3 regions of the Streptomyces sp. NBC_00273 genome follow, and region 1 is predicted to be linked to each of the others. Evidence: riboswitches for the same ligand, from Rfam matches in the RefSeq annotation. Region 1 holds a riboswitch; each other region holds the start of a gene.
What was found. A riboswitch is a leader RNA that binds a small molecule or an ion and turns the genes downstream of it on or off. The one in region 1 is predicted to bind cyclic di-AMP.
Positions count from the first base shown of each region.

Region 2: it holds a riboswitch for cyclic di-AMP, as region 1 does, so the genes downstream of both, OG386_RS09780 (LysM peptidoglycan-binding domain-containing M23 family metallopeptidase) here and OG386_RS26275 (transglycosylase family protein) in region 1, are expected to answer to the same signal.
Region 3: it holds a riboswitch for cyclic di-AMP, as region 1 does, so the genes downstream of both, OG386_RS13620 (M23 family metallopeptidase) here and OG386_RS26275 (transglycosylase family protein) in region 1, are expected to answer to the same signal.

Region 1 is NZ_CP108067.1:5,939,769-5,949,732, forward strand. It holds gene OG386_RS26265 (cytochrome P450 family protein) at 120-1,433, shown strand; gene OG386_RS26270 (transglycosylase family protein) at 1,524-2,558, shown strand; cyclic di-AMP (ydaO/yuaA leader) riboswitch at 2,835-3,007, shown strand; gene OG386_RS26275 (transglycosylase family protein) at 3,011-3,736, shown strand; gene eno (phosphopyruvate hydratase) at 4,028-5,308, shown strand; gene OG386_RS26285 (FtsB family cell division protein) at 5,408-5,896, shown strand; gene OG386_RS26290 (DUF501 domain-containing protein) at 5,953-6,504, shown strand; gene OG386_RS26295 (Ppx/GppA phosphatase family protein) at 6,501-7,442, shown strand; gene OG386_RS26300 (NAD(P)/FAD-dependent oxidoreductase) at 7,833-9,215, shown strand; gene OG386_RS26305 (cyclopropane-fatty-acyl-phospholipid synthase family protein) at 9,396-9,964, shown strand, end outside.
Region 2 is NZ_CP108067.1:2,309,172-2,319,135, reverse strand. It holds gene shc (squalene--hopene cyclase) at 1-256, shown strand, start outside; gene OG386_RS09800 (phosphorylase family protein) at 256-921, shown strand; gene hpnH (adenosyl-hopene transferase HpnH) at 927-1,958, shown strand; gene OG386_RS09790 (aspartate aminotransferase family protein) at 1,955-3,373, shown strand; gene OG386_RS09785 (tyrosine-protein phosphatase) at 3,414-4,205, opposite strand; cyclic di-AMP (ydaO/yuaA leader) riboswitch at 4,521-4,696, shown strand; gene OG386_RS09780 (LysM peptidoglycan-binding domain-containing M23 family metallopeptidase) at 4,699-5,664, shown strand; gene OG386_RS09775 (SGNH/GDSL hydrolase family protein) at 5,828-6,613, shown strand; gene OG386_RS09770 (MBL fold metallo-hydrolase) at 6,723-7,961, shown strand; gene OG386_RS09765 (ATP-binding protein) at 8,344-9,964, shown strand, end outside.
Region 3 is NZ_CP108067.1:3,250,886-3,260,849, forward strand. It holds gene OG386_RS13605 (bifunctional acetate--CoA ligase family protein/GNAT family N-acetyltransferase) at 1-1,938, opposite strand, end outside; gene OG386_RS13610 (HPr family phosphocarrier protein) at 2,122-2,403, shown strand; gene OG386_RS13615 (GntR family transcriptional regulator) at 2,999-3,676, opposite strand; gene OG386_RS13620 (M23 family metallopeptidase) at 3,863-4,666, opposite strand; cyclic di-AMP (ydaO/yuaA leader) riboswitch at 4,679-4,835, opposite strand; gene OG386_RS13625 (M16 family metallopeptidase) at 5,053-6,420, opposite strand; gene OG386_RS13630 (M16 family metallopeptidase) at 6,441-7,793, opposite strand; gene OG386_RS13635 (DNA gyrase/topoisomerase IV subunit A) at 8,059-9,964, shown strand, end outside.

The DNA.
Region 1 (9,964 bases):
CCACAAAACCGAAAGTAGGAATGCCGGAGAAGTTCAGGTCAAGGGATGGCCGATCTACGGACAGCCGCGACTAACCACCCATATCGGATGAGGGTTCGGCGCCGGGATACGGTCATCAGGTGCACGAGCAGACCTCCGGAACCCCCGCCGAAACCCCCGCGGACACTCCCGCCGACACCTCTTCCGCCGAGGGCCCCACCCTCTTCGACTGGGAGTTCGCGACCGACCCCTACCCGGCGTACGCCTGGCTGCGCGAGCACTCCCCGGTGCACCGCACCAAGCTGCCCAGCGGGGTCGAGGCGTGGCTCGTCACCCGGTACGCCGACGCCCGCCAGGCCCTCGCCGACCAGCGGCTCAGCAAGAATCCGGCGCACCACGCGGAGCCCGCGCACGCCAAGGGCAAGACCGGGATCCCGGGGGAGCGCAAGGCGGAGCTGATGACGCACCTGCTCAACATCGACCCGCCCGACCACACCCGGCTGCGGCGGCTGGTGTCGAAGGCCTTCACCCCGCGCAGGGTCGCCGAGTTCGCTCCGCGGGTGCAGGCGCTCACCGACCACCTGATCGACGGGTTCGCGGGGAGAGGTGAGGCTGATCTCATTCACGAGTTCGCCTTCCCGCTCCCCATCTACGCCATCTGCGAGATGCTCGGGGTACCGCGCGAGGACCAGGACGACTTCCGCGACTGGGCCGGCATGATGATCCGCCACGGCGGCGGTCCGCGCGGTGGGGTGGCCCGGTCGGTCAAGCAGATGCGGACCTACCTCGGTGAACTCATCCACCGCAAAAGGGATGATCTGGGCGACGACCTGATCTCCGACCTGATCCGGGCGAGCGATCACGGTGACCACCTGACGGAGGGCGAGGCCACCGCCATGGCCTTCATCCTGCTTTTCGCCGGTTTCGAGACCACCGTGAACCTCATCGGCAACGGGGTCCACTCCCTCTTCATGAACCCCGGACAGCGCGAGCGCCTCCAGCGCTCCCTCGCCGCGGGGGAGAGCGAACTGCTGGCCACCGGGGTCGAGGAACTGCTGCGCTACGACGGTCCGGTGGAGCTGGCGACCTGGCGGTTCGCCACCGAGCCGCTGACCCTGGGCGGCATGCGGATCGAGGCCGGCGACCCGGTCCTGGTCGTCCTCGCGGCCGCCGACCGGGATCCGGAGCGCTTCGCGGACCCGGACACCCTCGACCTCTCCCGGACCGACAACCAGCACCTCGGATACGGGCACGGCATCCACTACTGCCTGGGTGCGCCGCTCGCCCGGCTCGAAGGACAGACCGCCCTCGCGACTTTGCTGACGCGTCTGCCCGATCTGGAACTAGCCGTTCCATCCCAAGACCTGCGCTGGCGCGGGGGGTTGATCATGCGGGGGCTGCGTACTCTTCCCGTTCGATTCGCGGCTCAAAACACTTGCGCGAAAGCTGATTAAAAGTCAGGTTCAGTCTTGACTTGTGACAATCGTTCGAAGGCCGCTAGGTTCTGCCGTTACCCCGCTGTTATATGCGAAAGGTGATCCCTCATGCTCTCCGGGAACGGCCGTCACAGACGCCCCCGCCAGGTCCCCGCGCTGGTCGTCACAGCCGGAGTCACTGGCTCTGCGCTGGCCATGCCGCTGTTGGCCGCCACCAGCGCCACCGCCGCCGACACGTCGACGTGGGACAAGGTCGCCGAGTGCGAGAGCGGTGGCTCGTGGAGCGCGAACTTCGGTAGCGGCGCCTACGGCGGACTCCAGTTCACCCAGGAGGAGTGGCAGAGCGCCGGCGGGCTCGACTTCGCCGAGCGCCCCGACCTGGCGAGCCGTTCCCAGCAGATAGCCGTCGCCGAGCGGGTGCTGGGCTCGACGGGACCGCAGGCCTGGCCGCTGTGCGCGGCCTCGGCCGGTCTGGTCAAGGAGAGCCCCGCTGCGCAGGTGGACCCCGGTCTGCCCGGCAGCAAGAGCCCGGTCGCCCCCGCGCCGTCCCGCCCGGACGACGCCGTTCCGTCCACCGGCGGCGGCAAGCCGTCCACGGACTACGGTTCGCCGACCCCGGCCCCGGCTCCGAGCCCGTCCAGCACCCCGTTCCTGATTCCCGACGCGCCGTCCGTCGGACTGCCCGTCATGCCCGCGCCGGACGTCCCGACGACGCCTCCGGTCGACCCGACGGCTCCGGTCCAGCCGGGCGGTCCGACCGGCACGCCGACCCCGGTCGACCCGACGGCGCCGACGCTGCCGGTGGACCCGACCGCGCCCACCACCTCGCCCACCACGCCGGGACTGCCCCCGGTCGACCCGACGGCCCCCGCGAACCCGGAGGTCCCGCAGACCACCTCCACCACTCCTGTCGAGGGCAATGGCAAGCACCGCGGTGCGCCGGAGACCGCGCCGGCGGTCCCGTCTGGCGCCGCGTCGGACCCCACCTACACGGTCCAGGCGGGCGACAGCCTGGCGACCATCGCGGTTGCCAAGGGCGTAAAGGGGGGCTGGAACGGTCTCTACCAGGCCAATGAGCAAGTCATCGGCGAGGACGCCGACCTCATCAAGCCCGGCCAGAACCTGGATCTAACCCCGCATTAAGGACAGTTCAGTTATCCGGAAAGAGTTGAATGTCGGATTTCTGTAAGTGAGACATGTGTCTCTTCCGGTCAACTGGCGTGTCCCGCCTCGGGGCTTCCGCAAACCCCGCCCTCACCTGCGCAAATGCCCCTGCGGGGAGTGCAAGTAGGGCCCGTTTCTCCCCGATGTTCCTCGTTGAACATCGGGGAGGGACCTGTCTACCTTCTGAATCGCTCGCCACCGCGAGCTCCTTCGACCGCATCGCCGAATCCTGCCGGCGGACGGGGGGAACAGTCGTCGCGTCAAGCGCCGAAGGCAGGAGCGGGGGAACCAAGGTAGGTGCCGGGAGCGGCCGTTGAGAGACGGTCACGCCACCGGCTTGGGGTTAAGACGTGCGCTAGGTCGCACGACCGGGCAACTCACTCGCCCGAACCCGACAGCTCACCTCGTAGGCGTCGGTGAGGAGAAACTCCATGCTGCTTTCCGGCAAGGGCAAGCACCGTCGCGGTACTGCAATCGAGCGGTCTGTCCGGATCGTCACGCTCGCCGGTGTTGCCGGTGTGGCCGTGGCCGCCCCCCTGATGGCCGCGGGCACCGCCAGCGCCGCCACCACGTCCGAGTGGGACAAGGTCGCGCAGTGCGAGTCCGGTGGCAACTGGTCCATCAACACGGGCAACGGCTACTACGGCGGTCTGCAGTTCTCGCCCTCCACGTGGGCCGGGTTCGGTGGCAAGTCGTACGCCGCGCAGGCCAACCAGGCCTCCAAGTCGCAGCAGATAGCCATCGCCGAGAAGGTCCTCAAGAGCCAGGGCAAGGGCGCCTGGCCGTCCTGCGGCAAGGGCCTGACGAACTCCGCCTACACCGGTGGCGGCTCCGAGACCCCGGCGTCGAAGCCGCAGTCCAAGCCGCAGTCGAAGCCGCAGCCGAAGGTCGAGACCAAGAAGGCCGAGACCAAGGCCGCGCCGAAGCAGGAGACCAAGCGCCCCGAGGCTCCGACCACCCGCTCCGAGCGCACCGAGGCTCCGGTCGCGCCGAAGACCGGCAACGGCTCGTACGAGGTCAAGACGGGCGACACCCTGGGCACCATCGCCGAGGCCAACGGCGTCAAGGGCGGCTGGCAGCAGCTCTTCGAGCTGAACAAGGACATCGTCTCGGACGCCGACCTGATCTTCCCGGGACAGAAGCTGAAGCTCAGCTGAACACTGCGGCAAAGCCACGGGAACATGTACGGGGCGTCAGCTGACCCCGTGCATGATTTCCACCGCCCGGCGCGTGCCCCACGCGCCGGGCGGTGCTGCGTGCGGCCCTTGAACGCCGATGATCAAGCGACCTATGTCCCGGAAGGGGGGTATTCGGTCGCTTTTTCGTCCCAGGGTCCGGGCGGTCGGGCGGCCCAGTGCCCGGAGCCGGTTAGGCTCTAGGCGGCAAGGCCATCCCACGGCCTGACACGCCACCGCACACTCAGCGTCACATCCCAGAAGGAGATGCTCGTGCCGTCCATCGACGTCGTCGTAGCCCGGGAAATCCTGGACTCCCGAGGCAACCCCACGGTCGAGGTCGAGGTGGGCCTCGACGATGGCAGCACCGGCCGTGCTGCAGTTCCGTCCGGCGCCTCCACCGGTGCATTCGAGGCCATCGAGCTCCGTGACGGTGACCCCAACCGTTACTTCGGCAAGGGTGTCGAGAAGGCCGTCCTCGCCGTCATCGAGCAGATCGGCCCGGAGCTCGTCGGCTACGACGCCACCGAGCAGCGCCTGATCGACCAGGCCATGTTCGACCTGGACGCCACCGACAACAAGGGCTCGCTCGGCGCCAACGCCATCCTCGGCGTGTCCCTGGCCGTCGCGCACGCCGCGTCGGAGGCCTCGGACCTTCCGCTCTTCCGCTACCTCGGCGGTCCGAACGCGCACCTGCTGCCCGTTCCGATGATGAACATCCTCAACGGTGGGTCGCACGCCGACTCCAACGTGGACATCCAGGAGTTCATGATCGCCCCCATCGGCGCGGAGTCCTTCTCCGAGGCGCTGCGTTGGGGTGCCGAGGTCTACCACACCCTCAAGAAGGTCCTGCACACCAAGGGCCTCTCCACCGGCCTGGGCGACGAGGGCGGCTTCGCCCCGAACCTGGAGTCCAACCGCGCCGCGCTCGACCTCATCATCGAGGCCATCAAGCAGGCCGGCTACGCCCCGGGCAAGGACATCGCGCTCGCGCTCGACGTCGCCGCGTCCGAGTTCTACAAGGACGGCCAGTACGAGTTCGAGGGCAAGTCCCGCTCGGCCGCCGAGATGACCGACTACTACGCCGAGCTCGTCGAGGCGTACCCGCTGGTCTCCATCGAGGACCCGCTGTTCGAGGACGACTGGGACGGCTGGAAGACCATCACCGACCGCCTCGGCGCCAAGGTCCAGATCGTCGGTGACGACCTGTTCGTCACGAACCCGGAGCGTCTGGCCCGCGGTATCGAGGAGGGCTCCGCGAACGCCCTGCTCGTGAAGGTGAACCAGATCGGTTCGCTGACCGAGACCCTGGACGCCGTCGAGATGGCCCAGCGCAACGGCTTCAAGTGCATGATGTCCCACCGCTCCGGTGAGACCGAGGACGTCACCATCGCCGACCTCGCCGTCGCCGTGAACTGCGGTCAGATCAAGACCGGCGCCCCGGCCCGTTCGGACCGCGTCGCCAAGTACAACCAGCTGCTGCGCATCGAGGAGATCCTCGACGACGCCGCGGTGTACGCGGGCCGCAGCGCCTTCCCGCGCTTCAAGGGCTAATCACCCCCCTGAGGGGCTGGCCTCCGTACGTCCCCGCACTCGGTCCCGTACCGTGTGCGGGGACGTATTGCGTAGTGCGTACCTAGGGGAGGCGGACCAATGGCCGGGAACCGGGATCGGTTCTCCACCTTCTCCACCGCGACGAGGCTCAAGCAGCTCGGCGAGCGGACCGCCGCCCACGTCTACCGGTCGCAGTCGCGGCGTCAGGTCCGCCGCAGCCGGCTCACCGGCCGCGCCGCGCTCCTGGTGCTCGTCCTCTGTACGCTGGTCGTCGCCCTCGCGTATCCGATGCGCCAGTACGTCTCCCAGCGCTCGGAGATCGCGAAGCAGCAGCGGGCCGCCGCGGCCGCGCGGGACCGCCTGGAGCGGCTCCGCGACGAGAAGGCCCGCTGGCAGGACGACGCCTTCGCGGAGCAGCAGGCGCGCAAGCACCTGCACTTCCTGCGCCCGGGGGAGATCGGCTACATCATGAGCGACCCCGGGGCCCAGTCCCCACAGCCGCACCGGACCGGTCACGCCGGCTCCGACCGCCCCTGGTACTCCAACGTCTGGGACGGCGTCGACAAGGCCGACCGCCCCGGCGAGTGATCCGTACCGCCGTACCGCAGCACCCATCCACGAGAACGAAGAGACTTCCTCCAGGCATGCAGACGCCCCCGCCCCAGACCGACCGGACCGAGCCGACCGACGCGGACATCGAGGCGTTCGAGCAGCAGCTCGGCCGCCCGCCGCGCGGGCTGCGCGCCATCGCGCACCGCTGCCCCTGCGGGCAGCCGGACGTGGTGGAGACCGCCCCGCGGCTCCCCGACGGCACCCCCTTCCCGACGCTGTACTACCTGACGTGCCCGCGCGCGGCCTCCGCGATCGGCACGCTGGAGGCCAACGGCGTGATGAAGGAGATGCAGGCCCGGCTCGCCGAGGACAAGGAACTGGCCGCCGCCTACCAGGCCGCCCACGAGGACTACATCCAGCGGCGCGACGCCATCGAGGTGCTCCAGGGCTTCCCGAGCGCCGGCGGCATGCCGGACCGGGTGAAGTGCCTGCACGTGCTGGTCGGCCACTCCCTGGCCGCCGGCCCCGGAGTGAACCCGTTCGGCGACGAGGCCCTCGCCATGCTGCCGGAGTGGTGGGCCAAGGGTGCCTGCGTCGTCCCGTGCGGGGAGAAGAAGACGGACGACGAGGAGCCGCGCGCGTGACCCGGGTCGCCGCCGTCGACTGCGGTACGAACTCCATCCGGCTGCTCGTGGCGGACTGCGACCCGGCCACCGGCGAGCTCGTCGAGCTGGACCGCCGGATGACCATCGTCCGGCTCGGCCAGGGCGTGGACCGGACCGGGCGCCTGGCCCCGGAGGCGCTGGAGCGCACCTTCGCCGCCTGCCGCGAGTACGCGGGAGTGATCAAGGAGTTCGGCGCGGAGCGGGTGCGCTTCGTGGCGACCTCCGCCTCCCGGGACGCCGAGAACCGCGCGGACTTCGTCCGGGGCGTCCTGGACATCCTGGGGGTTGAGCCCGAGGTGATCTCCGGTGACCAGGAGGCGGAGTTCTCCTTCACCGGCGCGACCAAGGAGCTGACGGCCCACGAGCACCTGGAGCGGCCGTTCCTGGTGGTGGACATCGGCGGCGGCTCGACCGAGTTCGTGGTCGGCGAGGAGCACGTACGGGCCGCGCGGTCCGTGGACATCGGCTGCGTCCGGATGACCGAGCGGCACCTGGTGGTGGACGGGGTCGTCACCGACCCGCCGACCGCCGAGCAGGTCGCCGCGATCCGGGCCGACATCGAGGCGGCGCTGGACCTGGCCGCCGAGAGCGTCCCGCTGGCCGAGGCGCGCACGCTGGTGGGCCTGGCCGGCTCGGTGACCACGGTCGCCGGGATCGCGCTGGGGCTGGCGGAGTACCGATCGTCCGCGATCCACCACTCCCGGATCTCCTACGAGCAGGTGCGCGAGATCAGCGAGCGGATGCTGACGGCGACGCACGCCGAGCGCGCGGCGATCCCCGTCATGCACCCGGGTCGGGTGGACGTGATCGGAGCGGGTGCGCTCGTCCTCTTGGCGATCATGGAACGCATCGGCGCTTCGGAGGTTGTCGTGTCGGAGCACGACATCCTCGATGGAATCGCTTGGTCCATCGCCTGAACGACCTTCGAAGCAGGTCGTGAAGGGCTCTTGGGCCCGTGATCCACATTAAGTTCGTGAAGTTCTTCACAAGGAAAAAGGGTCTGTGGGACCAAAGGAAGGGCCCTTCGGGGCCTTCCGGAGGCCCTCGGGCCCTTTTTTGCATGCGTTCGTGCGATCCGCGGAGACGGTGGGATGCGCGTCAGAGGTATGGACGAACCCCTGTGGTCCAGTCCGCTTTTGGCCTTGGAGGCCAGTTCAGGACGGGTGAACAACGACTCCGGACGTCTTCTGGTTCCCGTCGCGCGTCATGACCTCCGTCACGTGGGCGGCGGAGTGTAGCAGAGGGCCTCTCCGTCCTTGTGAAGGGGCTCACGAGCGACACCTCTTTGGGTGCTGGATACTCGTTCCATGAGCACCACGGAGCGTCCCAGGATCCTCGTTGTAGGAGGTGGGTACGTAGGCCTGTACGCAGCCAAGCGCATCATGAAGAAGATGCGCTACGGCGAGGCGACCGTCACGGTCGTCGACCCGCGCTCGTACATGACCTACCAGCCCTTCCTCCCTGAAGTGGCCGCAGGCAGCATCTCGCCTCGGCACGTCGTCGTCCCGCTGCGACGCGTGCTGCCCAAGGCAGAGGTTCTCACCGGCCGGGTCACCAGCATCGACCAGGACCGCAAGGTCGCCGTCGTCACGCCGCTCGTCGGCGAGGCGTACGAGCTGCCCTTCGACTACCTGGTGATCGCGCTCGGCGCCGTCTCCCGCACCTTCCCGATCCCCGGCCTCGCCGAACAGGGCATCGGTATGAAGGGCGTCGAAGAGGGCATCGGCCTGCGCAACCACGTCCTCGAGCAGCTCGACAAGGCCGAGTCCACGACGGACGAGAACGTCCGCCGCAAGGCCCTCACCTTCGTCTTCATCGGCGGCGGCTTCGCCGGTGCGGAGACCATCGGTGAGGTCGAGGACATGGCCCGGGACGCCGCGAAGTACTACTCCACGATCAAGCGCGAGGACATGCGCTTCATCCTGGTCGACGCGGCCGACAAGATCCTTCCCGAGGTCGGGCCCAAGCTCGGCGCCTGGGGCAAGGAGCACCTGGAGTCCCGCGGCATCGAGATCTACCTCAGCACCTCCATGGACTCCTGCGTGGACGGCCACGTGGTGCTGAAGAACGGCCTCGAGGTCGACTCCAACACCATCGTGTGGACCGCCGGCGTCAAGCCGAACCCGGCCCTGGCCCGCTACGGCCTGCCGCTGGGTCCCCGCGGCCACGTGGACGCCCAGCCGACCCTCCAGGTCACGGGCACGGACTACATCTGGGCCGCCGGCGACAACGCCCAGGTTCCGGACGTCGCCGCCCGCAAGGCCGGTGTCGAGAACGCCTGGTGCCCGCCGAACGCCCAGCACGCGCTGCGTCAGGCCAAGGTCCTCGGCGACAACGTGATCTCGGGCATGCGGGGCTTCCCGCAGCACCCGTACTCGCACTCCAACAAGGGCGCGGTGGCGGGTCTCGGCCTCCACAAGGGCGTCGCGATGATCGTCATGGGCAAGACGAAGATCAAGCTCAAGGGCCGGCTGGCCTGGTACATGCACCGTGGCTACCACGGCATGGCCATGCCGACCTGGAACCGCAAGATCCGCGTCTTCGCCGACTGGACCCTCGCGATGTTCCTCAAGCGCGAGGTCGTCTCCCTCGGCGCCCTGGAGACTCCCCGCGAGGAGTTCTACGAGGCCGCCAAGCCGGCGCCGGCCCCGGCCGCCGCCGCTGCTCCGGCCGCGAAGGCCAAGGCCTGACCGGAGTGACCGGCAGGACCTGAGCCCTCCACCCGGCTCACCTGCTCCGTCCGCTCCACCTGTACGACCCGTACGACCCCGAAGGGGCCGCCCGCCATCCGTGGTGCGGGCGGCCCCTTCGGCGTACCCGGGGCCCGGGATGGGTAGACGGAGGGGTCGGAGCTTTTGTGGAGGTGCGCCATGACCGACGCCGCGCCGCGGCTCGCCGTTGTTGCCGAGACCCTGCTGGGTGCCCCGCTGCCGGTACGCGTGCGGGCCTGGGACGGCAGCGAGGCCGGCCCGCCCGACGGCCCCGTGCTCGTCATCCACGACCGCCGCGCCGTGCGCCGGATGCTCTGGAGGCCCGGCGAGCTGGGGCTGGCCCGGGCCTGGGTGGCGGGCGAACTGACGGTCGAAGGCAGTCTGTTCGATCTGCTGGAGCGGGTGGCGGGCCTGCTGTGGGAACGCGAGCCGGACCTGCCGCCCGTCGACCCCGCCGTCTCCACGGCCCAGTCCGGGCCCGGGCCGCTCGCGGCCCTCGGGAGCATCGCCCGCAGCGTCGGGCTCCCGGCGCTGCGCGACCTGCCGGGGGCGAGGTGGCGCGACGCCGCCCACCGGGCCGCCGCGCGCGAACTGATCGCCCTCGCCGGACCGCTGCCACCGCCCGCGCCCCCCGCCGAGGAAGCGGCGGCCCGACGGGGCGGAACACTCCACAGCAAGGGCCGCGACCGCCGGGCCGTCAGCCACCACTACGACGTCGGCAACGACTT
Region 2 (9,964 bases), 3.6 Mb from region 1:
GCTGATGGCCCTGCTGTCGGCCGGTGAGCGCGAGGGCAGGGCCGTGGAGCGGGGCATCGCCCACCTGGTGCAGACCCAGAAGGAGGACGGCACCTGGGACGAGCCGTACTTCACCGGCACCGGCTTCCCGTGGGACTTCTCCATCAACTACCACCTGTACCGGCAGGTGTTCCCGCTCACCGCGCTCGGCCGCTATCTGTACGGGGAACCGTTCGCCACGGCCGGAGCGCACCCGGCAGCGGTCGGGGAGGCGTGATGTCCGCCGCCGGCGGGGACCGGGCCCGCGGCCCCGACCCGCTGCTGGTGGCCTGCGCGCTGCGCATCGAGCAGGCGGCGCTGCGCAGCGCCTGCCGCGGCCAGGGGCGCGGGTCGGCCGGCGGGCACGTCCTGCTGCGCACCGGGATGGGTCCGCGCGCGGCCGAGCGGGCCGTCGGCCGGGCACTGGACCGGCCGGGACTGGACCTCGCCGCCGTCCTCGCGACGGGGTTCTGCGCCGGGCTGGTCCCCGGCATGCACCCCGGGGACCTCGTCGTCGCCGAGGAGACCCGGGACCCGCTGGGGACCGTCACCTGCACCGGTAGCGCCGTGCTCGCCGAAGCACTGGCCCGGGCCGTGCCGGGCCGGACGGTGCACCGCGGCGCACTGATCGGATCCGACCACGTCGTCCGCGGCCAGGAACGCGCGCACCTGCGCGCCACCGGCGCCATCGCGGTCGACATGGAGTCCGCGGCCACCTTGTGGACCGCCAGCCGGGGCGGCGGTCGTCCGGTTGCGGCCGTCCGGGTGATCGTGGACGCTCCGGAGCACGAGCTCGTCCGTATCGGCACGGTTCGCGGGGGAATATCGGCCTTCCGTGTCCTGCGTGCCGTACTGCCCGCGTTTCATGAATGGCACCGTTCGTTGCTGCTCCCCAGGAGGTGAGCCAGATGGCCATGCCGCTGCGCCAGTCCATCAGGGTCGGGACGTATCTTCTCGAACAGAAGCTCCGCAAGCGCGAGAAGTTCCCGCTGATCGTCGAACTGGAACCGCTCTACGCCTGCAACCTGGCCTGTGAGGGGTGCGGGAAGATCCAGCACCCGGCCGGGGTGCTCAAGCAGCGCATGCCGGTCGCCCAGGCGGTCGGCGCCGTGCTGGAGTCCGGTGCGCCCATGGTGTCCATCGCGGGCGGCGAGCCCTTGATGCACCCGCAGATCCACGAGATCGTCCGGCAGTTGGTAGCGAGGCGGAAGTACGTATTCCTCTGCACCAACGCGATGCTGCTGCGCAAGAAGATCGAGAAGTTCACCCCTTCCCCGTATTTCGCCTTCGCCGTGCACATCGACGGCCTGCGCGAGCGCCACGACGAGTCGGTGGCCAAGGAAGGCGTCTTCGACGAGGCGGTCGCCGCCATCAAGGAGGCGAAGAAGCGCGGGTTCCGGGTGACCACCAACTCCACCTTCTTCAACACCGACACCCCGCAGACGATCATCGAGGTGCTCAACTACCTCAATGACGACCTCCAGGTCGACGAAATGATGATCTCGCCCGCCTATGCCTACGAAAAGGCCCCCGACCAGGAGCATTTCCTGGGCGTCGAACAGACCCGAGAACTCTTCAGGAAGGCCTTCGCGGGCGGCAACCGGCGGCGCTGGCGGCTCAACCACTCCCCGCTCTTCCTGGACTTCCTGGAAGGGAAAGCCGATTTCCCCTGCACGGCCTGGGCCATTCCGAATTACTCCCTCTTCGGCTGGCAGCGCCCCTGCTATCTGATGAGCGACGGCTACGTACCGACGTACCGCGAGCTCATCAACGACACCGACTGGGACAAGTACGGCCGCGGAAAGGACCCGCGCTGCGCGAACTGCATGGCGCACTGCGGCTACGAGCCGACCGCCGTCCTCGCCACCATGGGCTCCCTGAAGGAATCCCTGCGCGCGGCCCGGGAAACGATCGCCAGCAACCGGGACAAGTCGGCATGAGCGGGCGGCCGGGGGCGGAAGGGGGCGGCCGGGGCCCGGGTTTCGACCTCGGCGCCCTGCTGGCCGAGCGCGGCGCGGAGCGGTACGAGCTGCACGCCCGGCACCTCAACCACCAGTTGCCCCGCATGCTGCACACCATCGGCTTCGACAAGGTCTACGAGCGGGCCGAGGGTGCCCACTTCTGGGACGCGGAGGGCAACGACTACCTGGACATGCTGGCCGGGTTCGGAGTGATGGGCCTGGGCCGGCACCACCCGGTCGTCCGCCGGGCCCTGCACGACGTCCTGGACGCCCAGCTCGCCGACCTGACCCGGTTCGACTGCCAGCCGCTGCCCGGTCTGCTGGCCGAGAAACTGCTCTCGTACAGCCCGCACCTGGACCGGGCCTTCTTCGGCAACAGCGGCACCGAGGCGGTGGAGACGGCCCTGAAATTCGCCCGGTACGCCACCGGGCGCCCCAGGATCCTCTACTGCGACCACGCCTTCCACGGGCTGACCACGGGCTCCCTCTCGGTGAACGGGGAAGACGGGTTCCGCGACGGCTTCGCACCGCTGCTCCCCGACACGAGGATCGCGCTCGGGGACCTCGCGGCACTTGAGCGCGAGCTGAAGCGCGGGGACGTGGCCGCCTTCGTCGTCGAGCCGATCCAGGGCAAGGGGGTCCTGGCCGCCCCGCCGGGATTCCTGCTCGCCGCGCAGGAGATGCTGCACCGGCGGGGGGCGCTGCTGATCGCGGACGAGGTGCAGACCGGCCTCGGACGCACCGGGGACTTCTACGCGTACCAGCACGAACCGGGCGTGGAACCTGACCTGGTGTGCGTGGCGAAGGCGCTCTCGGGCGGATACGTCCCGGTCGGCGCGACCCTGGGCAAGGACTGGATCTTCAAGAAGGTCTACTCGTCCATGGACCGGGTGCTCGTGCACTCCGCGAGCTTCGGTTCCAACGCCCAGGCCATGGCGGCGGGCCTCGCGGTCCTGTCCGTCATGGAGGACGAGGAGGTCGTGGCGAACGCCCGGGCCACGGGCGACCTGCTGCGCGGGCGGCTCGCCGCGCTGGTGGACGAGTACGAGCTGCTGCACGAGGTGCGCGGGCGCGGGCTGATGATCGGCATCGAGTTCGGCCGGCCGTCCTCGCTGGGCCTGCGCAGCCGGTGGACCATGCTGCAGGCGGCCCGCAAGGGGCTCTTCGCGCAGATGGTCGTGGTGCCGCTGCTGCAGAAGCACCGGATCCTCACCCAGGTCTCCGGGGACCACTTGGAGGTGATCAAGCTGATCCCGCCGCTGATCGTGGACGAGGCGGACGTGGACCGGTTCGTCGGGGCCTTCCGCGAGGTCATGGACGAGGCGCACGGCGGGTCGGGGCTGATCTGGGACTTCGGCAGGACGCTGGTGAAGCAGGCCGTCGCGGCGCGCTGACGGCCCGCCCACCCCGTGGGGGACGCCGGTCCCCGCCGCGTCAGACCAGGAGCCGGTCGCGCAGTCGGTCGAGGGTCTCGGGCGTCAGCCCGAGGCCCTCCGCCAGATAGCGCTCCACCCCGCCCCAGAGCTCGTCGATGGTGTCGAAGGCGGCCACCAGGTACTCGGCGCGGGCGTCGAAGAGCGGCGCGAGCAGCTCCATCACCTCGGGGGAGCGGGCGGCCGCCGACTCGTCGGTGCGGCGCACGCGGTAGCGGCGGTGCGGGGCGTTCGATTCCAGGTAGTCCGCCACGATCGCCTCCCGCTCGACGCCCAGCGCGAGCAGGGTGACGGCGATCGACAGGCCGGCCCGGTCCTTGCCGGCCGCGCAGTGCATCAGCGCGGGGACGCTGTCCTCGGCGAGGGCGTGCACGACCCGGCCGTGCTCGGCGGTGCGCTGCCGGATGATCCCGCGGTACGAGTTCGACATCCGGGCGGCCGCCTTGCCGTCGCCCAGGATCTCGCGCAGCTGCGCGAGGTCGCCGTCGCGGACCAGCCGCCAGAACTCCCGTCCGTCGGCCGGGTCCGAGAGCGGGATGTTGACGTTCCGGACACCGGGCAGCTCGACGTCCGGCCCCTCCAGGGCGTGGTCGGCGACGTTGCGGAAGTCGAAGATGGTGTGGAGACCGAGCGAGGCGAGGAACTCTGCATCGCTTTCGGTGGCATGTGCGAGATGTCCGCTTCGGAACAGTCGTCCCGTCCTGACCGTTCGTCCGTCAGAAGTCGGCAATCCGCCCACATCGCGGAAATTGCGCACTCCGGACAGCTCCGGCTCCTGTATCTGCTGGGTCAAAGCAACTCCTCCGCCACGTCCTGGGCCCTCTGTCCGAATTACACTACTTGGCGCCAACTTGCCATATCCGGAGGCGAGATCGGGCACGTCCCCGTGAGCCAGATCATACGGTGACCGTGAGTGCCTGATCGCTAAGGGCGAATGGCCCCGCCGGGGCGGTTGTTGGCGGTGGGGAATGGACACAGGGTGACGGTAATTCCGGCGGTCCCTCATGCCTGTTATTCCGTCAGGGAATTCACGGCTTGTTCCCCGTGGTCGCAAGGGATTACCTTCGCGATCGATCCGGGTGGACCGCCAAATCCTGCCGCCTCCCGGAAACCGCATCCGACCTATTCGCGCGGCAGGAGCGGGGGAACCAGGTAAGCCGCCGACCCGGAGATCCATTCGCCGGGACGGCTCGGGGTGAAGGCGTGCATGTCCCGTACATGTATGGCCGGACATCTCCAGTCCGAACCCGACAGCTCACCTCGCAGGCGCCGGAGAGGAATTCGTCATGCCTGCAAAGGGTAAGCACCGCCGCCCCAAGTCCCTTTCCCTTTCCCGCGGTTTCGCCGTCGCCGGAACCGGTGGCGCGGCCCTCGCGCTGCCGCTGATCGGTGCCGCCGGCGCCCACGCGGCCGGCGCCCCGGCCGCCGCCCCCGCGGTGACCCCCGCGGTGGCGCCGCAGGCCCCCGTCGCCCTGCGGGCGGCCCCCGTCGCCGCCGTGCAGGCCGCGCCGACCGTCTACACCGTCGTGCCGGGCGACTACCTCTCCAAGATCGCTGTCGAGCGCCACCTGTCCGGCGGCTGGGAGCAGCTGTACGCCGACAACCGCGAGGCCGTCGGGAGCAACCCGTCGCTGATCCACCCGGGCCTGAAGCTCACCCTCGGCGGTCCCGGCGAGGCGGCTCCCGCCGAGGCCGAGGCCGCCCCGGCCCCCGAAGCCGAAGCGGAGCCGGTCGCGCCGGTCGCGCCGAAGCCGGCCCGCAAGCAGGCCGAGCAGGCCGCCCCGGCGCAGCCGGAAGCCGCCGCCGAGCCCCAGGCCGAGGCCCCCGCCGCCGCGCCGCAGTCGGCCGCCGGCTTCGTGGCCCCGGTCAGCGGCGGCATCTCCACCCAGTACAAGGTCGCGGGCGCCATGTGGTCCTCCGGCTACCACACCGGCGTCGACTTCATCGCGGCCATGGGCACCACCGTCAAGGCCGTCGGAGCGGGCACCGTGGTCTCCGCCGGCTGGAGCGGCTCGTACGGCAACGAGATCGTCATCCGGCACGCGGACGGCAAGTACTCCCAGTACGCCCACCTGTCCCAGCTCTCCGTCTCCTCCGGCCAGAGCGTCACCGCGGGGCAGGCCATCGGCCTCTCCGGCTCCACGGGCAACTCCACCGGCCCGCACCTCCACTTCGAGATCCGCACGACCCCGTCCTACGGCTCGGACATGGACCCGATCGCCTACCTCCGCTCCAAGGGCGCGAGCCTCTGACGGCACCCGCCGCAGGAGCACCGACACGCGTGGGGCCGGGACCCGAGGGGGGTCCCGGCCCCACGTGTACTTATTCCTTATCTCCCGCGTGGTATAGATCACGGCCCGTCAACCCCTCGTTACGTTGGCGTAGGTTGGTTACGGGAGTGAAGGATGGGTTCTCGTGGCAGCGACGACGACGAAACTCAAGACCATCGGCTCGTACGCGGCGATCGGGGACAGCTTCACCGAGGGCGTGGGGGACCCGGGACCCGGGGATTCTTTTCTCGGCTGGGCGGACCGGCTCGCCGTGCTCCTGGCCGATCAGCGCGAAGAACACGACTTCCGGTATGCGAATCTGGCGGTGCGGGGGAAGCTCCTCGACCAGATCGTGGCCGACCAGCTCCCGAGGGCCAAGGCCCTCGCACCTGACCTGGTGACCTTCTGTGCGGGCGGCAACGACATCATCCGGCCCGGCACCGACCCGGACGACGTGGCGGAGCGGTTCGAGGCGGCGGTGGCCGACCTCACCGGGGCCGTGGGGCAGGTCATGATCACCACGGGCTTCGACACCCGGGGCGTACCGGTGCTCAAGCACCTGCGCGGCAAGGTGGCGACGTACAGCGCGCACGTCCGCGCCATCGCCGACCGCTACGACTGCCCGGTGCTCGACCTCTGGTCGCTGAAGTCCGTACAGGACCGGCGGGCCTGGGACACGGACCGGCTGCACCTCTCGCCCGAGGGACACACGCGGGTCGCGCTGCGCGCCGCGCAGGTGCTCGGGCTGGACGTGCCGGCCGACCCCGACCAGCCGTGGCCCCCGCAGCGGCCGCGCGGCTCGGTGGACGTGACCCGGGACAACATCCAGTGGGCGCGCGAGCACCTCGCGCCGTGGATCGGCCGACGGCTGCGCGGGGAGTCCTCCGGGGACCACGTGGAGGCGAAGCGGCCGGACCTGCTGCCGCTCTAGGCCTTGTCCGCAGGGCGCGGGAGCCGGAAGCGGAATCCTTCGGGGCCGGTGTGCGTTGGGATGGTCGTAGAACGACGACCATCCTGACCCCATCCTCCCTGGAGGCGCTTTGACCGGCTCCCGTCCCTTGCGTCCGCGGCTGCGTGCCCTGCGGCCCGAAGCCTTCGGTGCGGACCCGTCCGGTGCCCGGCTGGAGCGGATCCGCCGCTCGCCGAACTTCGCCGACGGCGTCTTCCAGAATCCGGTCGGGGCCCGGAACAGGCCTTCGGGGTCGATGGCGGAGTTCGCGAAGATCTACTTCCACCGGGAGCAGCGGGTGCGGCGCAGCCCCGCCGCACCGATCCCGGTCCACCCGACGACCCTCGCGGACCTGGCGAAGCCGCCCGCGAGCGGCCTGCGGCTGACCTGGATGGGGCACTCCAGCGTGCTCGCGGAGATCGACGGGCGCCGGGTGCTGTTCGATCCGGTGTGGGGCGAGCGGTGCTCCCCCTTCCCCTTCGCCGGCCCCAAGCGACTGCACCCGGTACCGGTCCCGCTGGCCTCGCTGGGCACGGTCGACGTCGTGGTCATCTCGCACGACCACTACGACCACCTCGACCTGCCGACGATCAAGGCGCTGGCCGGGACGGACACGGTCTTCGCCGTCCCGCTGGGCGTCGGCGCGCACCTGGAGCGCTGGGGCGTACCGGCCGACCGGCTGCGCGAGCTGGACTGGAACGAGAGCACCGAGATCGCCGGTCTCTCGCTCACGGCCACCCCCGCCCGGCACTTCTGCGGCCGCGGCCTGCGCAACCAGCAGCACACCCTGTGGGCGTCCTGGGTCGTCGCCGGCGACGAGCACCGGATCTACCACAGCGGGGACACCGGCTACTTCCCGGGCTTCGAGGAGATCGGTGCCGAGCACGGGCCCTTCGACGCCACCATGATCCAGATCGGCGCCTACTCGGAGTACTGGCCCGACATCCACATGACGCCGGAGGAGGGCATGCGCGCCCACCTCGACCTACAGGGCGGCACCCCCCGCGGGACGATGCTGCCGATCCACTGGGGCACCTTCAACCTGGCCCTGCACCCGTGGGACGAGCCGGGCGAGGGCACGCTGACCGCATCGGAGAACGCGGGCGCCGCCATCGCGCTCCCGATCCCGGGACAGCCCTTCGAGCCCGGCTCGGCGGATGCGCCCACCGCACCGTGGTGGAGACCGTTCGTCGGTGGAAGAGCGGCGGGCGGTTCCCTCGACGGCCCGGCGTCCGTGCCGCCGCTCGGGGCGGGCGCGGCGGCGACGGCTGCCCGGGTGGCGTCCGTGGCCGCCGACGGTCAGGAGAAGTCGGAGTCCGTCGGCTCGTAACGCACTGCATCGGGGCGGGAACCGGCCGTCCCGGCCCGACCGGGCGGCGGCAGCCCATGGAAGGACCCCCACGGGACGTAACCCATGGGGGTCCTCCGGGTTCAGAGCCCGCGGCGCTCCTCGGCTCCCGCCGGATGCCCTGATCCACCCGCCGCCGGCCGGTGCGCCCGTGCGCGAGAGGCGCCGCCGGAGCGGTCCCAGGGGTCCGAACGGCGCATTCGGGCTGCTGTACGAGCGCTCCACCGGGAGCGGGAAGCACCCCCTCGAAGTTCGCCAACTGGCGTTCCGGGGTGCTGCGATGGGGTCTAGCGTGGGTATTCGGTGATCAACACCGGGCCCCGGGATCGCTGGGGGCCGGGCCCCACGTACCGAGGACGCCCAGATGTCCGGACTCCGCGCCGCCCGCCATGCCCCGTCGAGACACGTCGTCTCCGGTCCCGCCCGGCAGATACGCCCCCAGCTGGTGCGCGCCGCCCTGCTGCCCACGCTCGCCGCCGGGCTCAGCGGCGCCGCCGCGGTCATCTTCACCCTCCAGCTCGGCGGGGGAGCCGGCGACCGCGACGCCCGGCTGTGGCCGGTCCTCACCGGCTGCGCCCTCCTGGTGGTCGGCGCCCTCGCCGCGGCACTGCTCGGGGCCCAGCGCGCCGCCAAGGCCGTACGGGACCGGTGCGAGGCGCTGCGCCGCTCCAGCGTGCGCGGCCGGGGTGAGCTGCGCACGGCCGCCGACCGGCTGGAACGGGGCGAGACCCCGCCGCGCCCGGTGCGCGGCGGACCGAGCTCGCCGCTGCCCGGCGGGGACCCGGCCGGGATGGACGAGTTCTGGCTGCTCTCCCAGGAGCTGCGGGGCGCCCGCGAACAGGCGCACACGACCCTGTTGCGGCTGGCCGGACCGGCGGCCCCGACCGACAGCGACCGCAAGGTCGAGGTCTTCGTCAACCTCGCGCGCCGGCTCCAGTCCCTCGTGCACCGCGAGATCTCGCTGCTGGACGAGCTGGAGGACACGGTCGAGGACCCGGACCTGCTCAAGGAGCTCTTCCACGTCGACCACCTCGCCACCCGCATCCGCCGCCACGCCGAGAACCTCGCCGTGCTGGGCGGCGCGGCGTCGCGCCGCCAGTGGACCAGGCCCATCGACCTCAGCGAGGTGCTCCGCTCCTCGGTCGCGGAGGTCGAGCAGTACACCCGGGTCAAGGTCGTGCCCCCGGCCGGCGGCAGCGTCCGCGGGCACGCCGTCGCGGACGTGGTGCACCTGCTGGCCGAACTCGTCGAGAACGCCACGGTCTTCTCCGCCCCCGACACCGATGTGGTGCTGCGCGCCGAGCGGGTCACCGCCGGGATCGCGGTCGAGGTGGAGGACCGGGGACTCGGCATGCCGGCCGAGGAGCAGCACCGGATGAACGCCCTGCTCGGCGACCCCGACCAGATCAGCGTCCGGCACCTGCTGGCGGACGGCCGGATCGGCCTGTTCGTGGTGTCGGCGCTGGCCCGCCGGCACGGGATCGCCGTCGAGCTCAAGTCCAACATCTACGGCGGTGTGCTCGCCGTGCTGGTGCTGCCGCAGGAGCTGCTGGGCGCGGAGGCGCCCACCGCGGCCGATGCGGCGGGCGGCTCGCGGGCCACCTCGTGGGGGACCGGGCAGGGGGCGGCGATGCCCCCGCTGGAGCCGGTACGGATGCCCCTGCCGACGCCCCGGCCGGAAGCTCGGCCGGCTTTCGGAGGCCCGGGCGCCGGAGCCCCGCACGACCCCGCGCCGCACCCCACCTCCCCGTCCCACTCCCCGTCCGCCCCCGTCCCCGCCTCCGCCCCTATCCCCGCCTCCGCCCCTGTGCCCGACCCCGTGCCCGTGCCCGTGGCCGGCACCACCCGGCCCGGGCCGGGGCCCGGAGCGGCGACCCCGTCGGAACCCGCGTCCCGGCCCGTGCCCCGGCCCCGGCCGGAGCCTCGGCCCCAGCCCCGTCCCGCGTCCCTGCCCGCGCCCCGGTCCGGGGCGACGGACGGGCCCG
Region 3 (9,964 bases), 2.7 Mb from region 1:
GGGGTAGCTGGGGATGCTGTCGCCGGCGGCGGACAGCGGCCCGGCCGGTGCGCGGGGCGCCGGGTCCGCCGCGGGGCCCCAGCTGCGGGACGGTGCGGGGTGCGGGGCGCCGCGCACGGCGGACAGGGCTTCGACGAGCTCGCCGAGCTCGACGTGCACCACCGCGACCGGCTTGCCCGGGTACGCGGCCACGGCTTCGCGCAGGGCGCCCGCCAGGTCGTCCGCCGGAGCGTCCTCGCTCACCCACGGGATGGCCGTGACCACCACCGCGTCGCAGTCCTCGGAGCGCAGCGCTTCGGTCAGGGCGGTGCGGAAGTCGGCCGGCGCGGCCGCCGTCGTCAGGTCCAGCGGCGGCAGCGGCCGCAGGCCCTGGGTGAGGCAGGCGTCGTAGGTGAGGATCCCGAGGGATTCGGAGTTGCCGAGGATCGCGATCCGGGGCCCGGCGGGCAGCGGCTGCGCCGCCAGCAGGAGGCCGACGTCCACCAGCTCGGTGACCGTGTCGACGCGGATGACACCGGCCTGGCGCAGCAGGGCGGAGACGGTGGCCTCCGGCAGCCGGGTGTCGGGGACGACGTGCCCGGCCGGGCTGTGCCGGCCGCCCTTGGCCACGACCACCGGCTTGACGGCCGCCGTCCGGCGGGCGAGTCGGGTGAACTTCCGCGGGTTGCCGAGGGTTTCGAGGTAGAGCAGGGCTACGTCGGTCGCCTCGTCGTCGTACCAGTACTGGAGGATGTCGTTTCCGGACACGTCGGCGCGGTTGCCCGCGGAGACGAAGGAGGACAGGCCCTCGCCGCGCCGGAGCAGGGCCGAGAGCAGGGCGATCCCGATCGCCCCGGACTGCGTGAACAGGCCGATCCGGCCGCGCGTCGGGATCGGCGCGGGGGTCAGGGAGGCGTTGAGTTCCACCTCCGGCGCGGTGTTGATCACGCCGTAGGCGTTCGGTCCGATCAGCCGCATCCCGTACGAGCGCACCTGCCGCACCAGTTCGCGCTGGCGGGCGAGTCCGGCCGGGCCGCTCTCCCCGTACCCGGCGGACAGGACGACGAGCCCCTGCACCCCGTGCTCGCCGCAGGCGGCCACCGCTTCGGGGACCCGGTCGGCCGGAACGGCGATCACTGCGAGGTCGACCGGAGCGTCGATGGCGTCGATGGTGCGGTAGGCCCGCACGCCGTCGAGCAGGTCGCGGGTGACGGCCTCGTTGACGGCGTAGAGGTGGCCGTGGAAGCCGCCGTCGCGCAGGTTGCGCAGCGCGGCCGCGCCCACGCCCGCACCGGAGCGGCTGACTCCGATGACGGCCACCGAGCCGGGGGCCAGCAGTCGCTGCACCGAGTGGGCCTCGGCCCGCTGTTCGCGGGCGCGCTGCACGGCGAGCGACTCGGCGGTGGGTTCGAGGTCGAGGGTGAGGTGGACGGAGCCGTCCTCGAAGCTGCGCTTCTGCTGGTAGCCGGCGTCCGTGAAGACTTTGATCATCTTGGTGTTGGCGGGCAGCACCTCGGCGACGAACCGCCGGATGCCGCGCTCGCGGGCCACCGCGCCGATGTGTTCGAGGAGGGCGGAGGCGACCCCGCGGCCCTGATGGGCGTCCTGGACGAGGAAGGCGACCTCGGCCTCGTCGGCGGGTCCGGAGGCGGGCCGGCCGTCGGCGCCGATGCGGTCGTAGCGGACGGTGCCGATGAACTCGCCGCCGATGGTCGCGGCGAGCCCGACCCGGTCCACGTAGTCGTGGTGCGTGAAGCGGTGCACGTCGCGGTCGGAGAGCCGGGGGTAGGGAGCGAAGAACCGGTAGTACTTCGACTCGTCCGAGACCTGCTCGTAGAAGCTGACGAGCCGGCCCGCGTCCTCGGTGGTGATGGGCCTGATCCGGGCGGTGCCTCCGTCGCGCAGGACGACATCGGCTTCCCAGTGGGCCGGGTACGAGGGGTCCGACTCGATGGTCATGGGCCTACCTTACGGCCGGATCGGGCCGTGGAGCCCTCGCGCGGCGCCGCGGCAGGACGGGACGAATCAGGGCAAGCTGGGGAAGGCCGAACGGCGGAAAATTCAGGCCGAAGGTAGGTCCGAGCATTCCGGGTGCCGTGAGAGACTGGTCTAGACAACCGTAAGAACCTGAAGGGCATCACCATGGCAGAGCGCCGCGTCAACGTTGGTTGGGCCGAGGGCCTGCACGCTCGTCCCGCCTCGATCTTCGTCCGTGCGACGACCGCTTCCGGCGTCCCGGTGACCATCGCGAAGTCCGGCGGCGACCCCGTCAACGCCGCCTCCATGCTGGCGGTCCTGGGTCTCGGCGCCCAGGGCGGCGAGGAGATCGTCCTCGCCTCCGAGGCCGAGGGTGCGGACGCCGCGCTCGACCGCCTCGCGAAGCTGGTCGCCGAGGGTCTCGAGGAGCTCCCCGAGACCGTCTGACCCTTCGGGTTCGACTTCACGCGCGAAGCCGCGGCCCCGCTCCGGGGGACCGCGGCTTCGTCGTTCACCAGAGCCCGGACCGAGGACCGGAGCCGGGGTCCGACCCGGGGGCGGGCTCGGGCTCGGGGTCCGGGGGCCGGGCTCATGAGCCGGCCGGGCTCCGTCCCGGGACGGTCTCGGAGTCGAGGTCCGGTCTCCGGCTCAGGGCCGGCTTCCGGCCCGGGGGCCGCGTTCGGGAGCCGGGCACCGGCCCGGGGGCCGCGCTCGGGGACCGGGAGGCCGACTCGGGGGCCGCGCTCGGGGCCTGTCCCCAACTCCGGGGGCGCACCCCAGGAGCCGGGCTCCGGGCAGTCCTCCGGCCTCACCCGGCCTCACCCGGGCCCGCCCCGTGCGCTCACCCCGCGGGACCGCGGCCCCGCGGGCAGCGCGAACCCCGAAGAAATACCGCTCGCCGAAAAGGGCCCGCTGATATCCGGCCCGGCGCACGCCTAATTAAGCTCGGCCGGAATTCCGCACGGCGAATTGTTTCGACGCACGGCACATAGGCCGCCGTACAGCGAATTCACGCGACCCCACCCTTTGTATACGGCTGCTGTTAATGCCGGACGCTCGACATGTTTACGGCAGGTTGCGAAGTGCTCACCGCCGGGCGGAGCCGCAGCCGGTGCGCCCCCGCCGCACGGTCCGCGTGGGCCGCGGTCAGCGCCCGCGCCCGTTCGGCGTCGCCGCGCGCCACCGCGTCCACGATCGCCCCGTGCTCCGCCCAGGACTCCACGGGCCGGTCCGGCGCCTCCACCACGTACATCCACGCGATCTTGTGCCGCATCTGCGTGAGCAGCGCGATCAGCCCGGGGCTGCCGGAGGACTGCGCGAGCGTCTCGTGGAACCAACCGCCCAGGGACCGCAGGTCCTCGCCTTGGCCCCGCCTGGCCCGCTCCTGCCCCAGCCTGACCAGCCCGCGCAGCACCTTGAGGTGCGCGTCGGTGCGCCGCCGGGCGGCTCTCGCGGCAGCCAGCGGCTCCAGGAGCATCCGCAGCTCCAACAGGTCCGCGGCCTCCTGCCCGGTCGGCTCCGCCACGCAGGCCCCCGCGTGCCGCCGCGTGGTCACGAACCCCTCGGACTCCAGGGTCCGCAGGGCCTCGCGCACCGGGACGCGCGAGACCCCGTACCGGCGGGCCAGCACCTCCTCGGTCAGCCGGCCGCCCGGCTCGAACACCCCGGAGACGATGTCGTCGCGGATTGCTGTGCATACCGCGTGCGCAGGAATACGCAAGACCGAACCTCCGCCTATTTCCGACTGCCACCCTCATTGCACGCACATGCGCGTGCTGCGACTCTATTGCAACACACGATAATTTCCGAGAGCGGCCAGAAATACGAAACATTTACACAAAGACGCAACACACAAAGACCCCGGCTCGGGGAGCCGGGGTCTTCGGTGAAGCGGTGCGGGGCGGTGTCAGAGGCTGACGCCGTGCGAGCGCAGGTACGCGATCGGGTCGATGTCCGAGCCGTACTGCGCGCCCGTGCGGGCCTCGAAGTGCAGGTGCGGGCCGCTGGAGTTGCCGGTGGAGCCCGACAGGCCGATCTGCTGGCCGGGGGTGACCTGCTGGCCGACGGAGACGTTCAGCGAGCTCATGTGCCCGTACTGGGTGTAGGTGCCGTCGTTGTGCTTGATGACGACGTTGTTGCCGTACGCGCCACCCCAGCCGGCCTCGACGACGGTACCGACGCCCACCGCGTGGACCGAGGTGCCGGAGGCGGCGTGGAAGTCGATGCCCGTGTGGGAGCCGGAGGACCACATGCCGCCGCCCGCGTGGTACTGCGTGCTGACGTACGAGCCGTCCACCGGGGCGACGAAGGTGTTGAGGCGCTTGCGCTCCTCCTCGCGGGCGGCGCGCTCGGCGGCCTCGCGCTCGACCTTCGCCTTGACCTCGGCGAGGCGCTTGGCCTCCGCGGCCCGCTGCTTCGCGTCGGCCTCGGCCTGCGCCTTGACGGCGTCCTGCTCGGCGACGCGGTGCTGGGACTCGGCCTGGTCGGCTATGTCGCCCGCAAGGTCCTCGGCGACGACCACGGCACCCAGGCCGTTGTCCTGGCCGATGGTGCTGCTGTGGTTGTCCGCGGCGAAGGCCGGGGCGGCGAGGGAGCCGACGACGCCCGTAGTGGCGATCGCGGCGATACCGGCGTAACCGGCGGTCTTCTTGCTCAGGCGGCTGGAGCCACGGTGCTTACCGGTACCAGCGGGACGACTGCCAAACGCCATGAAGGGTTTGATCCTTTCCTTCCTTCTCGCCTACCGGGTTAGCTGACGGGTTCGGAGCAGGAAGGTCTCCTACGGACCTCCTCTTGCGAGGGAGTCCGATTCACCCCAGGGACTGTGGGTCCCCGGCTCCCCAGGCTCGCGCCTGACGGGGACTCGGCGATCGCTGTCCGGTGCCGCGGGTGCGGCGAGCACAACTGACGGGCAGCACGGCCGACGCTAGGCGGATCATCAGTCAATCGCCAAACAGACACGGCTTTTTGTTGCGTACGCCACACCACATAAAAGCAACCTCACCACTAAACGGACAAAAGGGGTTCTGGTGACCAAGTCACCAGAACCCCTTGCTGAAACCTTCAGCCGGCCCTCAATGAGCCGTCATCCGCCGGTCAGTTGGAGACGACCGTGACCTCTCCGATCCCAAGGGCCCGCACGGGCTCCTCGATCAGCGCCGCGTCGCCCACCAGCACGGTGACCAGCCGGTCCGCGGGGAAGGCCTGGACGACCGCCGTGGTCGCCTCCACCGTGCCCGTCGCGGCGAGCTGGGCGTACAACTGCGCCTGGTAGTCGTCCGGCAGCTCCTGCTCGACCTGGTCGGCGAGGGTGCCCGCGACCGAGGCCGCCGTCTCGAACTTCAGCGGGGCCACGCCCACCAGGTTCTGCACGGCGACGTCGCGTTCGGCGTCGGTCAGACCGCCCTCCGCGAGGGTGCGCAGCACCTTCCAGAGGTCCTCCAGCGCCGGTCCGGTGTTCGGGGTGTCCACCGAGCCGCTGATGGCGAGCATCGAGGCGCCCTTGCCGTCCGCGGTGGAGCGCAGCACCTGGCCGAAGGCGCGCACGCCGTAGGTGTACCCCTTCTCCTCGCGCAGCACCTTGTCCAGGCGCGAAGTGAGGGTGCCGCCCAGGCAGTACGTGCCCAGCACCTGGGCCGCCCACACCCGGTCGTGACGGTCCGCCCCGATCCGGCCGATCAGCAGCTGCGTCTGGACCGCGCCGGGCCGGTCCACGATGACCACGCGGCCGGTGTCGTCGGCGGTCACCGGCGGCACCGGGAGGGCCGCGGCGGTGTTGCCCGTCCACGTGCCCAGGGTGTCCGCGAGCACGGCGTCCAGGTCGATGCCGGTCAGGTCGCCCACGACCACCGCGGTGGCGGTGGCGGGGCGTACGTGGGCCTCGTAGAAGGCGCGCACGGCGGCGGAGTCGATCCGGGCGACCGTCTCCTCGGTGCCCTGGCGCGGCCGGGACATCCGCAGGGTGGCCGGGAAGAGCTCCTTGGAGAGCTGCTGCGCGGCGCGGCGCTGCGGGTTGGCCAGCTCGTGCGGGATCTCGTCGAGCCGGTTGCGCACCAGCCGGTCGACCTCGGCGTCGGCGAAGGCGGGGGCGCGCAGCGCCTCGGCGAGCAGGCCCAGCGCCTTGGCCAGCCGGGAGGCCGGTACCTCCAGCGAGACCCGCAGGCCCGGGTGGTCGGCGTGCGCGTCCAGGGTGGCGCCACAGCGCTCCAGCTCGGCCGCGAACTCCTCGGCGGAGTGCTTGTCGGTGCCCTCGGAGAAGGCCCGCGCCATGATGGTCGCCACGCCGTCCAGGCCCTCGGGCTCGGCGTCGAGCGGGGCGGCCAGGTTGACCTCGACCGCGACGACCTGCTGGCCCGGCCGGTGGCAGCGCAGCAGGGTCAGCCCGTTGGACAGCTGTCCGCGCTCGGGGGCCGGGAAGGCCCACGGCTGCGGCTCGCCGGCCTGCGGGCGCGGGTGGAAGGTCATCGTGACGGCTGCCGTGTCGCTCACTGCTCCGCCCCCTCGTTCTCGTCGGAGTCGTCGTGCTGGTCGGACTCGTCGGCCGCGAGCGGCTCGTAGACGAGCACCGCGCGGTTGTCCGGGCGCAGTCGGGCCGCGGCCACGGCCTGCACCTCCTCGGCGGTGACGTCGAGGACCCGCTGGACGGCGGTCAGCGCCAGCTGCGGGTCGCCGAACAGCACCGCGAAGCGGCACAGTTCGTCGGCGCGGCCGGCCACCGTGCTCAGCCGGTCCAGCCACTCGCGCTCCAGCTGTGCCTGGGCGCGCTCCATCTCCTCGGCCGTCGGGCCCTCGGCGGCGAACCGCGCGAGCTCCTCGTCCACGGCCGCCTCGATGGCGGGGATCTCGACCCCGCTGGAGGTCTTGACGTCCAGCCAGCCCAGCGAGGGCGCCCCGGCCAGGCGCAGCATGCCGAAGCCGGCCGCGACGGCGCTCTGGTCGCGGCGCACCAGCCGGTTGTGCAGCAGCGAGGACTCGCCGCCCCCCAGGATGGTCAGCGCCACGTCGGCGGCGTCGCACTCGCGGGTGCCGTCGTGCGGCAGCCGGTAGGCGGCCATCAGCGCACGCGCCGGGACCTCCTCGACGATCTCCTCGCGCAGCTGCTCCCCGATGACGTCGGGCAGCGAGCCGTCGCGGGGCGGCTGCTTGCCGTCGTGCGCGGGAATGGTGCCGAAGTACTTCTCGACCCAGGCGAGCGTCTGCTCGGGGTCGATGTCCCCGACGACCGAGAGCACCGCGTTGTTGGGCGCGTAGTACGTGCGGAAGAAGGTGCGCGCGTCCTCCAGGGAGGCGGCGTCCAGGTCGGCCATGGAGCCGATCGGGGTGTGGTGGTACGGGTGGCCCTCGGGGTAGGCCAGGGCGGTCAGCCGCTCGAAGGCCGTGCCGTAGGGAACGTTGTCGTAGCGCTGGCGGCGCTCGTTCTTGACGACGTCGCGCTGGTTCTCCATGGACTCGTCGTCCAGGGCGGCCAGCAGGGACCCCATCCGGTCCGCCTCCAGCCAGAGCGCGAGCTCCAGCTGGTGGGTCGGCATCGTCTCGAAGTAGTTGGTGCGCTCGAAGCTGGTGGTGCCGTTGAGGGAACCGCCGGCGCCCTGGACCAGTTCGAAGTGCCCGTTGCCGGGTACGCTCGCCGACCCCTGGAACATCAGGTGCTCGAAGAGGTGAGCCAGGCCGGTGCGTCCCTTGACTTCGTGGCGCGAGCCGACGTCGTACCAGAGGCAGACCGCGGCGACCGGGGTCAGGTGGTCCTCGGACAGCACCACGCGCAGGCCGTTGGCCAGCCGGTGCTCGGTCGCTGTCAGGCCGCCGGAGCCGGCCTGGGCTGTGGCCGTGTGACCCATGGGCATGTGGTCCCTTCGATCGCGATGCAGAGATTTCTTATCGACCTGCCACTGTATGCAAGCGCGCCGACCGCCGGATAAGTTCCCGGGTCACTCCCCCGCACTCCGTCCGGGGGACCCCCGGGGTCGGAGTCGGCGTTGTCGGTGCGTCGGGCCACAATGGTCCGCGTCGTACCCTCGCCGGACACCACAAGACCGTCCAACCCAGCCAGACACCCCGCCCGACACCCAGCACACCCCATTTTGGTTAAGGAGCCGCGCAGCGATGGCCCGCCGCAGCACGAAGACCCCGCCGCCGGAGGATTTCGAGGAGAAGATCCTCGACATCGACGTCGTCGACGAAATGCAGGGCTCCTTCCTCGAGTACGCGTACTCGGTGATCTACTCCCGCGCCCTGCCCGACGCCCGGGACGGCATGAAGCCGGTGCACCGGCGCATCGTCTACCAGATGAACGAGATGGGCCTGCGCCCCGACCGCGGCTACGTGAAGTGCGCCCGTGTCGTCGGCGAGGTCATGGGCAAGCTCCATCCGCACGGTGACGCGTCGATCTACGACGCCCTCGTGCGCATGGCCCAGCCCTTCTCCATGCGGCTGCCGCTGGTCGACGGCCACGGCAACTTCGGCTCGCTCGGCAACGACGACCCGCCGGCCGCGATGCGTTACACCGAGTGCAAGATGGCCGACGCCACCTCGCTGATGACGGAGTCGATCGACGAGGACACCGTCGACTTCACCGCCAACTACGACGGCCAGGAGCGGGAGCCGGTCGCCCTGCCCGCCGCGTACCCGAACCTGCTGGTCAACGGCGCTTCCGGGATCGCGGTCGGTATGGCCACCAACATGCCCCCGCACAACCTCGGCGAGGTCATCGCGGCCGCCCGCCACCTGATCCGGTACCCGCAGGCGGACCTGGAGGCGCTGATGCGCTTCGTACCGGGTCCCGACCTGCCCACGGGCGGCCGGATCGTCGGGCTCTCGGGCATCAAGGACGCCTACGAGAACGGCCGCGGCACCTTCAAGATCCGCGCGACGGTGGCGGTGGAGGACGTGACGGCGCGCCGCAAGGGCCTGGTCGTCACCGAACTGCCCTTCACGGTCGGCCCCGAAAAGGTCATCGCGAAGATCAAGGACCTGGTCGGCTCGAAGAAGCTCCAGGGCATCGCCGACGTCAAGGACCTCACCGACCGCTCGCACGGCCTGCGCCTGGTCATCGAGATCAAGAACGGCTTCCACCCGGAGGCCGTGCTGGAGCAGCTCTACAAGCTGACGCCGATGGAGGAGTCCTTCGGCATCAACAACGTGGCGCTGGTGGACGGGCAGCCCCTGACGCTGGGCCTCAAGGAGCTGCTGGAGGTCTACCTCGACCACCGCTTCGAGGTCGTCCGGCGGCGCAGCGAGTTCCGCCGCACCAAGCGCCGCGACCGGCTGCACCTGGTCGAGGGCCTGCTGGTGGCGCTCCTCGACATCGACGAGGTCATCCGGCTCATCCGGGACAGCGACAACTCCGCACAGGCCAAGTCCCGGCTGATGGAGCGGTTCTCGCTGAGCGACATCCAGACCCAGTACATCCTGGACACCCCGCTGCGCCGACTCACCCGGTTCGACCGGATCGAGCTGGAGTCCGAGCGCGACCGGCTGACGGGCGAGATCGACGAGCTGACCGGGATCCTGGAGTCGGACAGCGAGCTGCGCAAGCTGGTCTCCGCGGAACTGGCGGCGGTGGCGAAGAAGTTCGGCACCGAGCGCCGTACGGTGCTGCTGGAGTCCGCGGGCACCGCAGTGGCGGCCGTTCCGCTCGAGGTCGCGGACGACCCGTGCCGGGTGCTGCTGTCCTCGACGGGCCTGCTGGCGCGTACGGCGAACGGCGAGGCGCTGCCGGAGGAGGAGGGCGGCGTCCGCGCCAAGCACGACCTGATCGTCTCGCAGGTCGCCGCGACCGCCCGGGCCGATGTCGGCGCGGTCACCTCGTACGGGCGGCTGCTGCGGCTGTCGGTGATCGACCTGCCGCAGCTGCCGGACACGCACGCCGCGCCGAACTTGGCGGGCGGCGCTCCGGTCTCGGAGTTCCTCTCCGGGCTGGAAGCGGACGAGAAGGTGATCTGCCTGACCTCGCTGGACGAGTCCTCGCAGGGCCTCGCGCTGGGCACCGAGCAGGGCGTGGTCAAGCGCG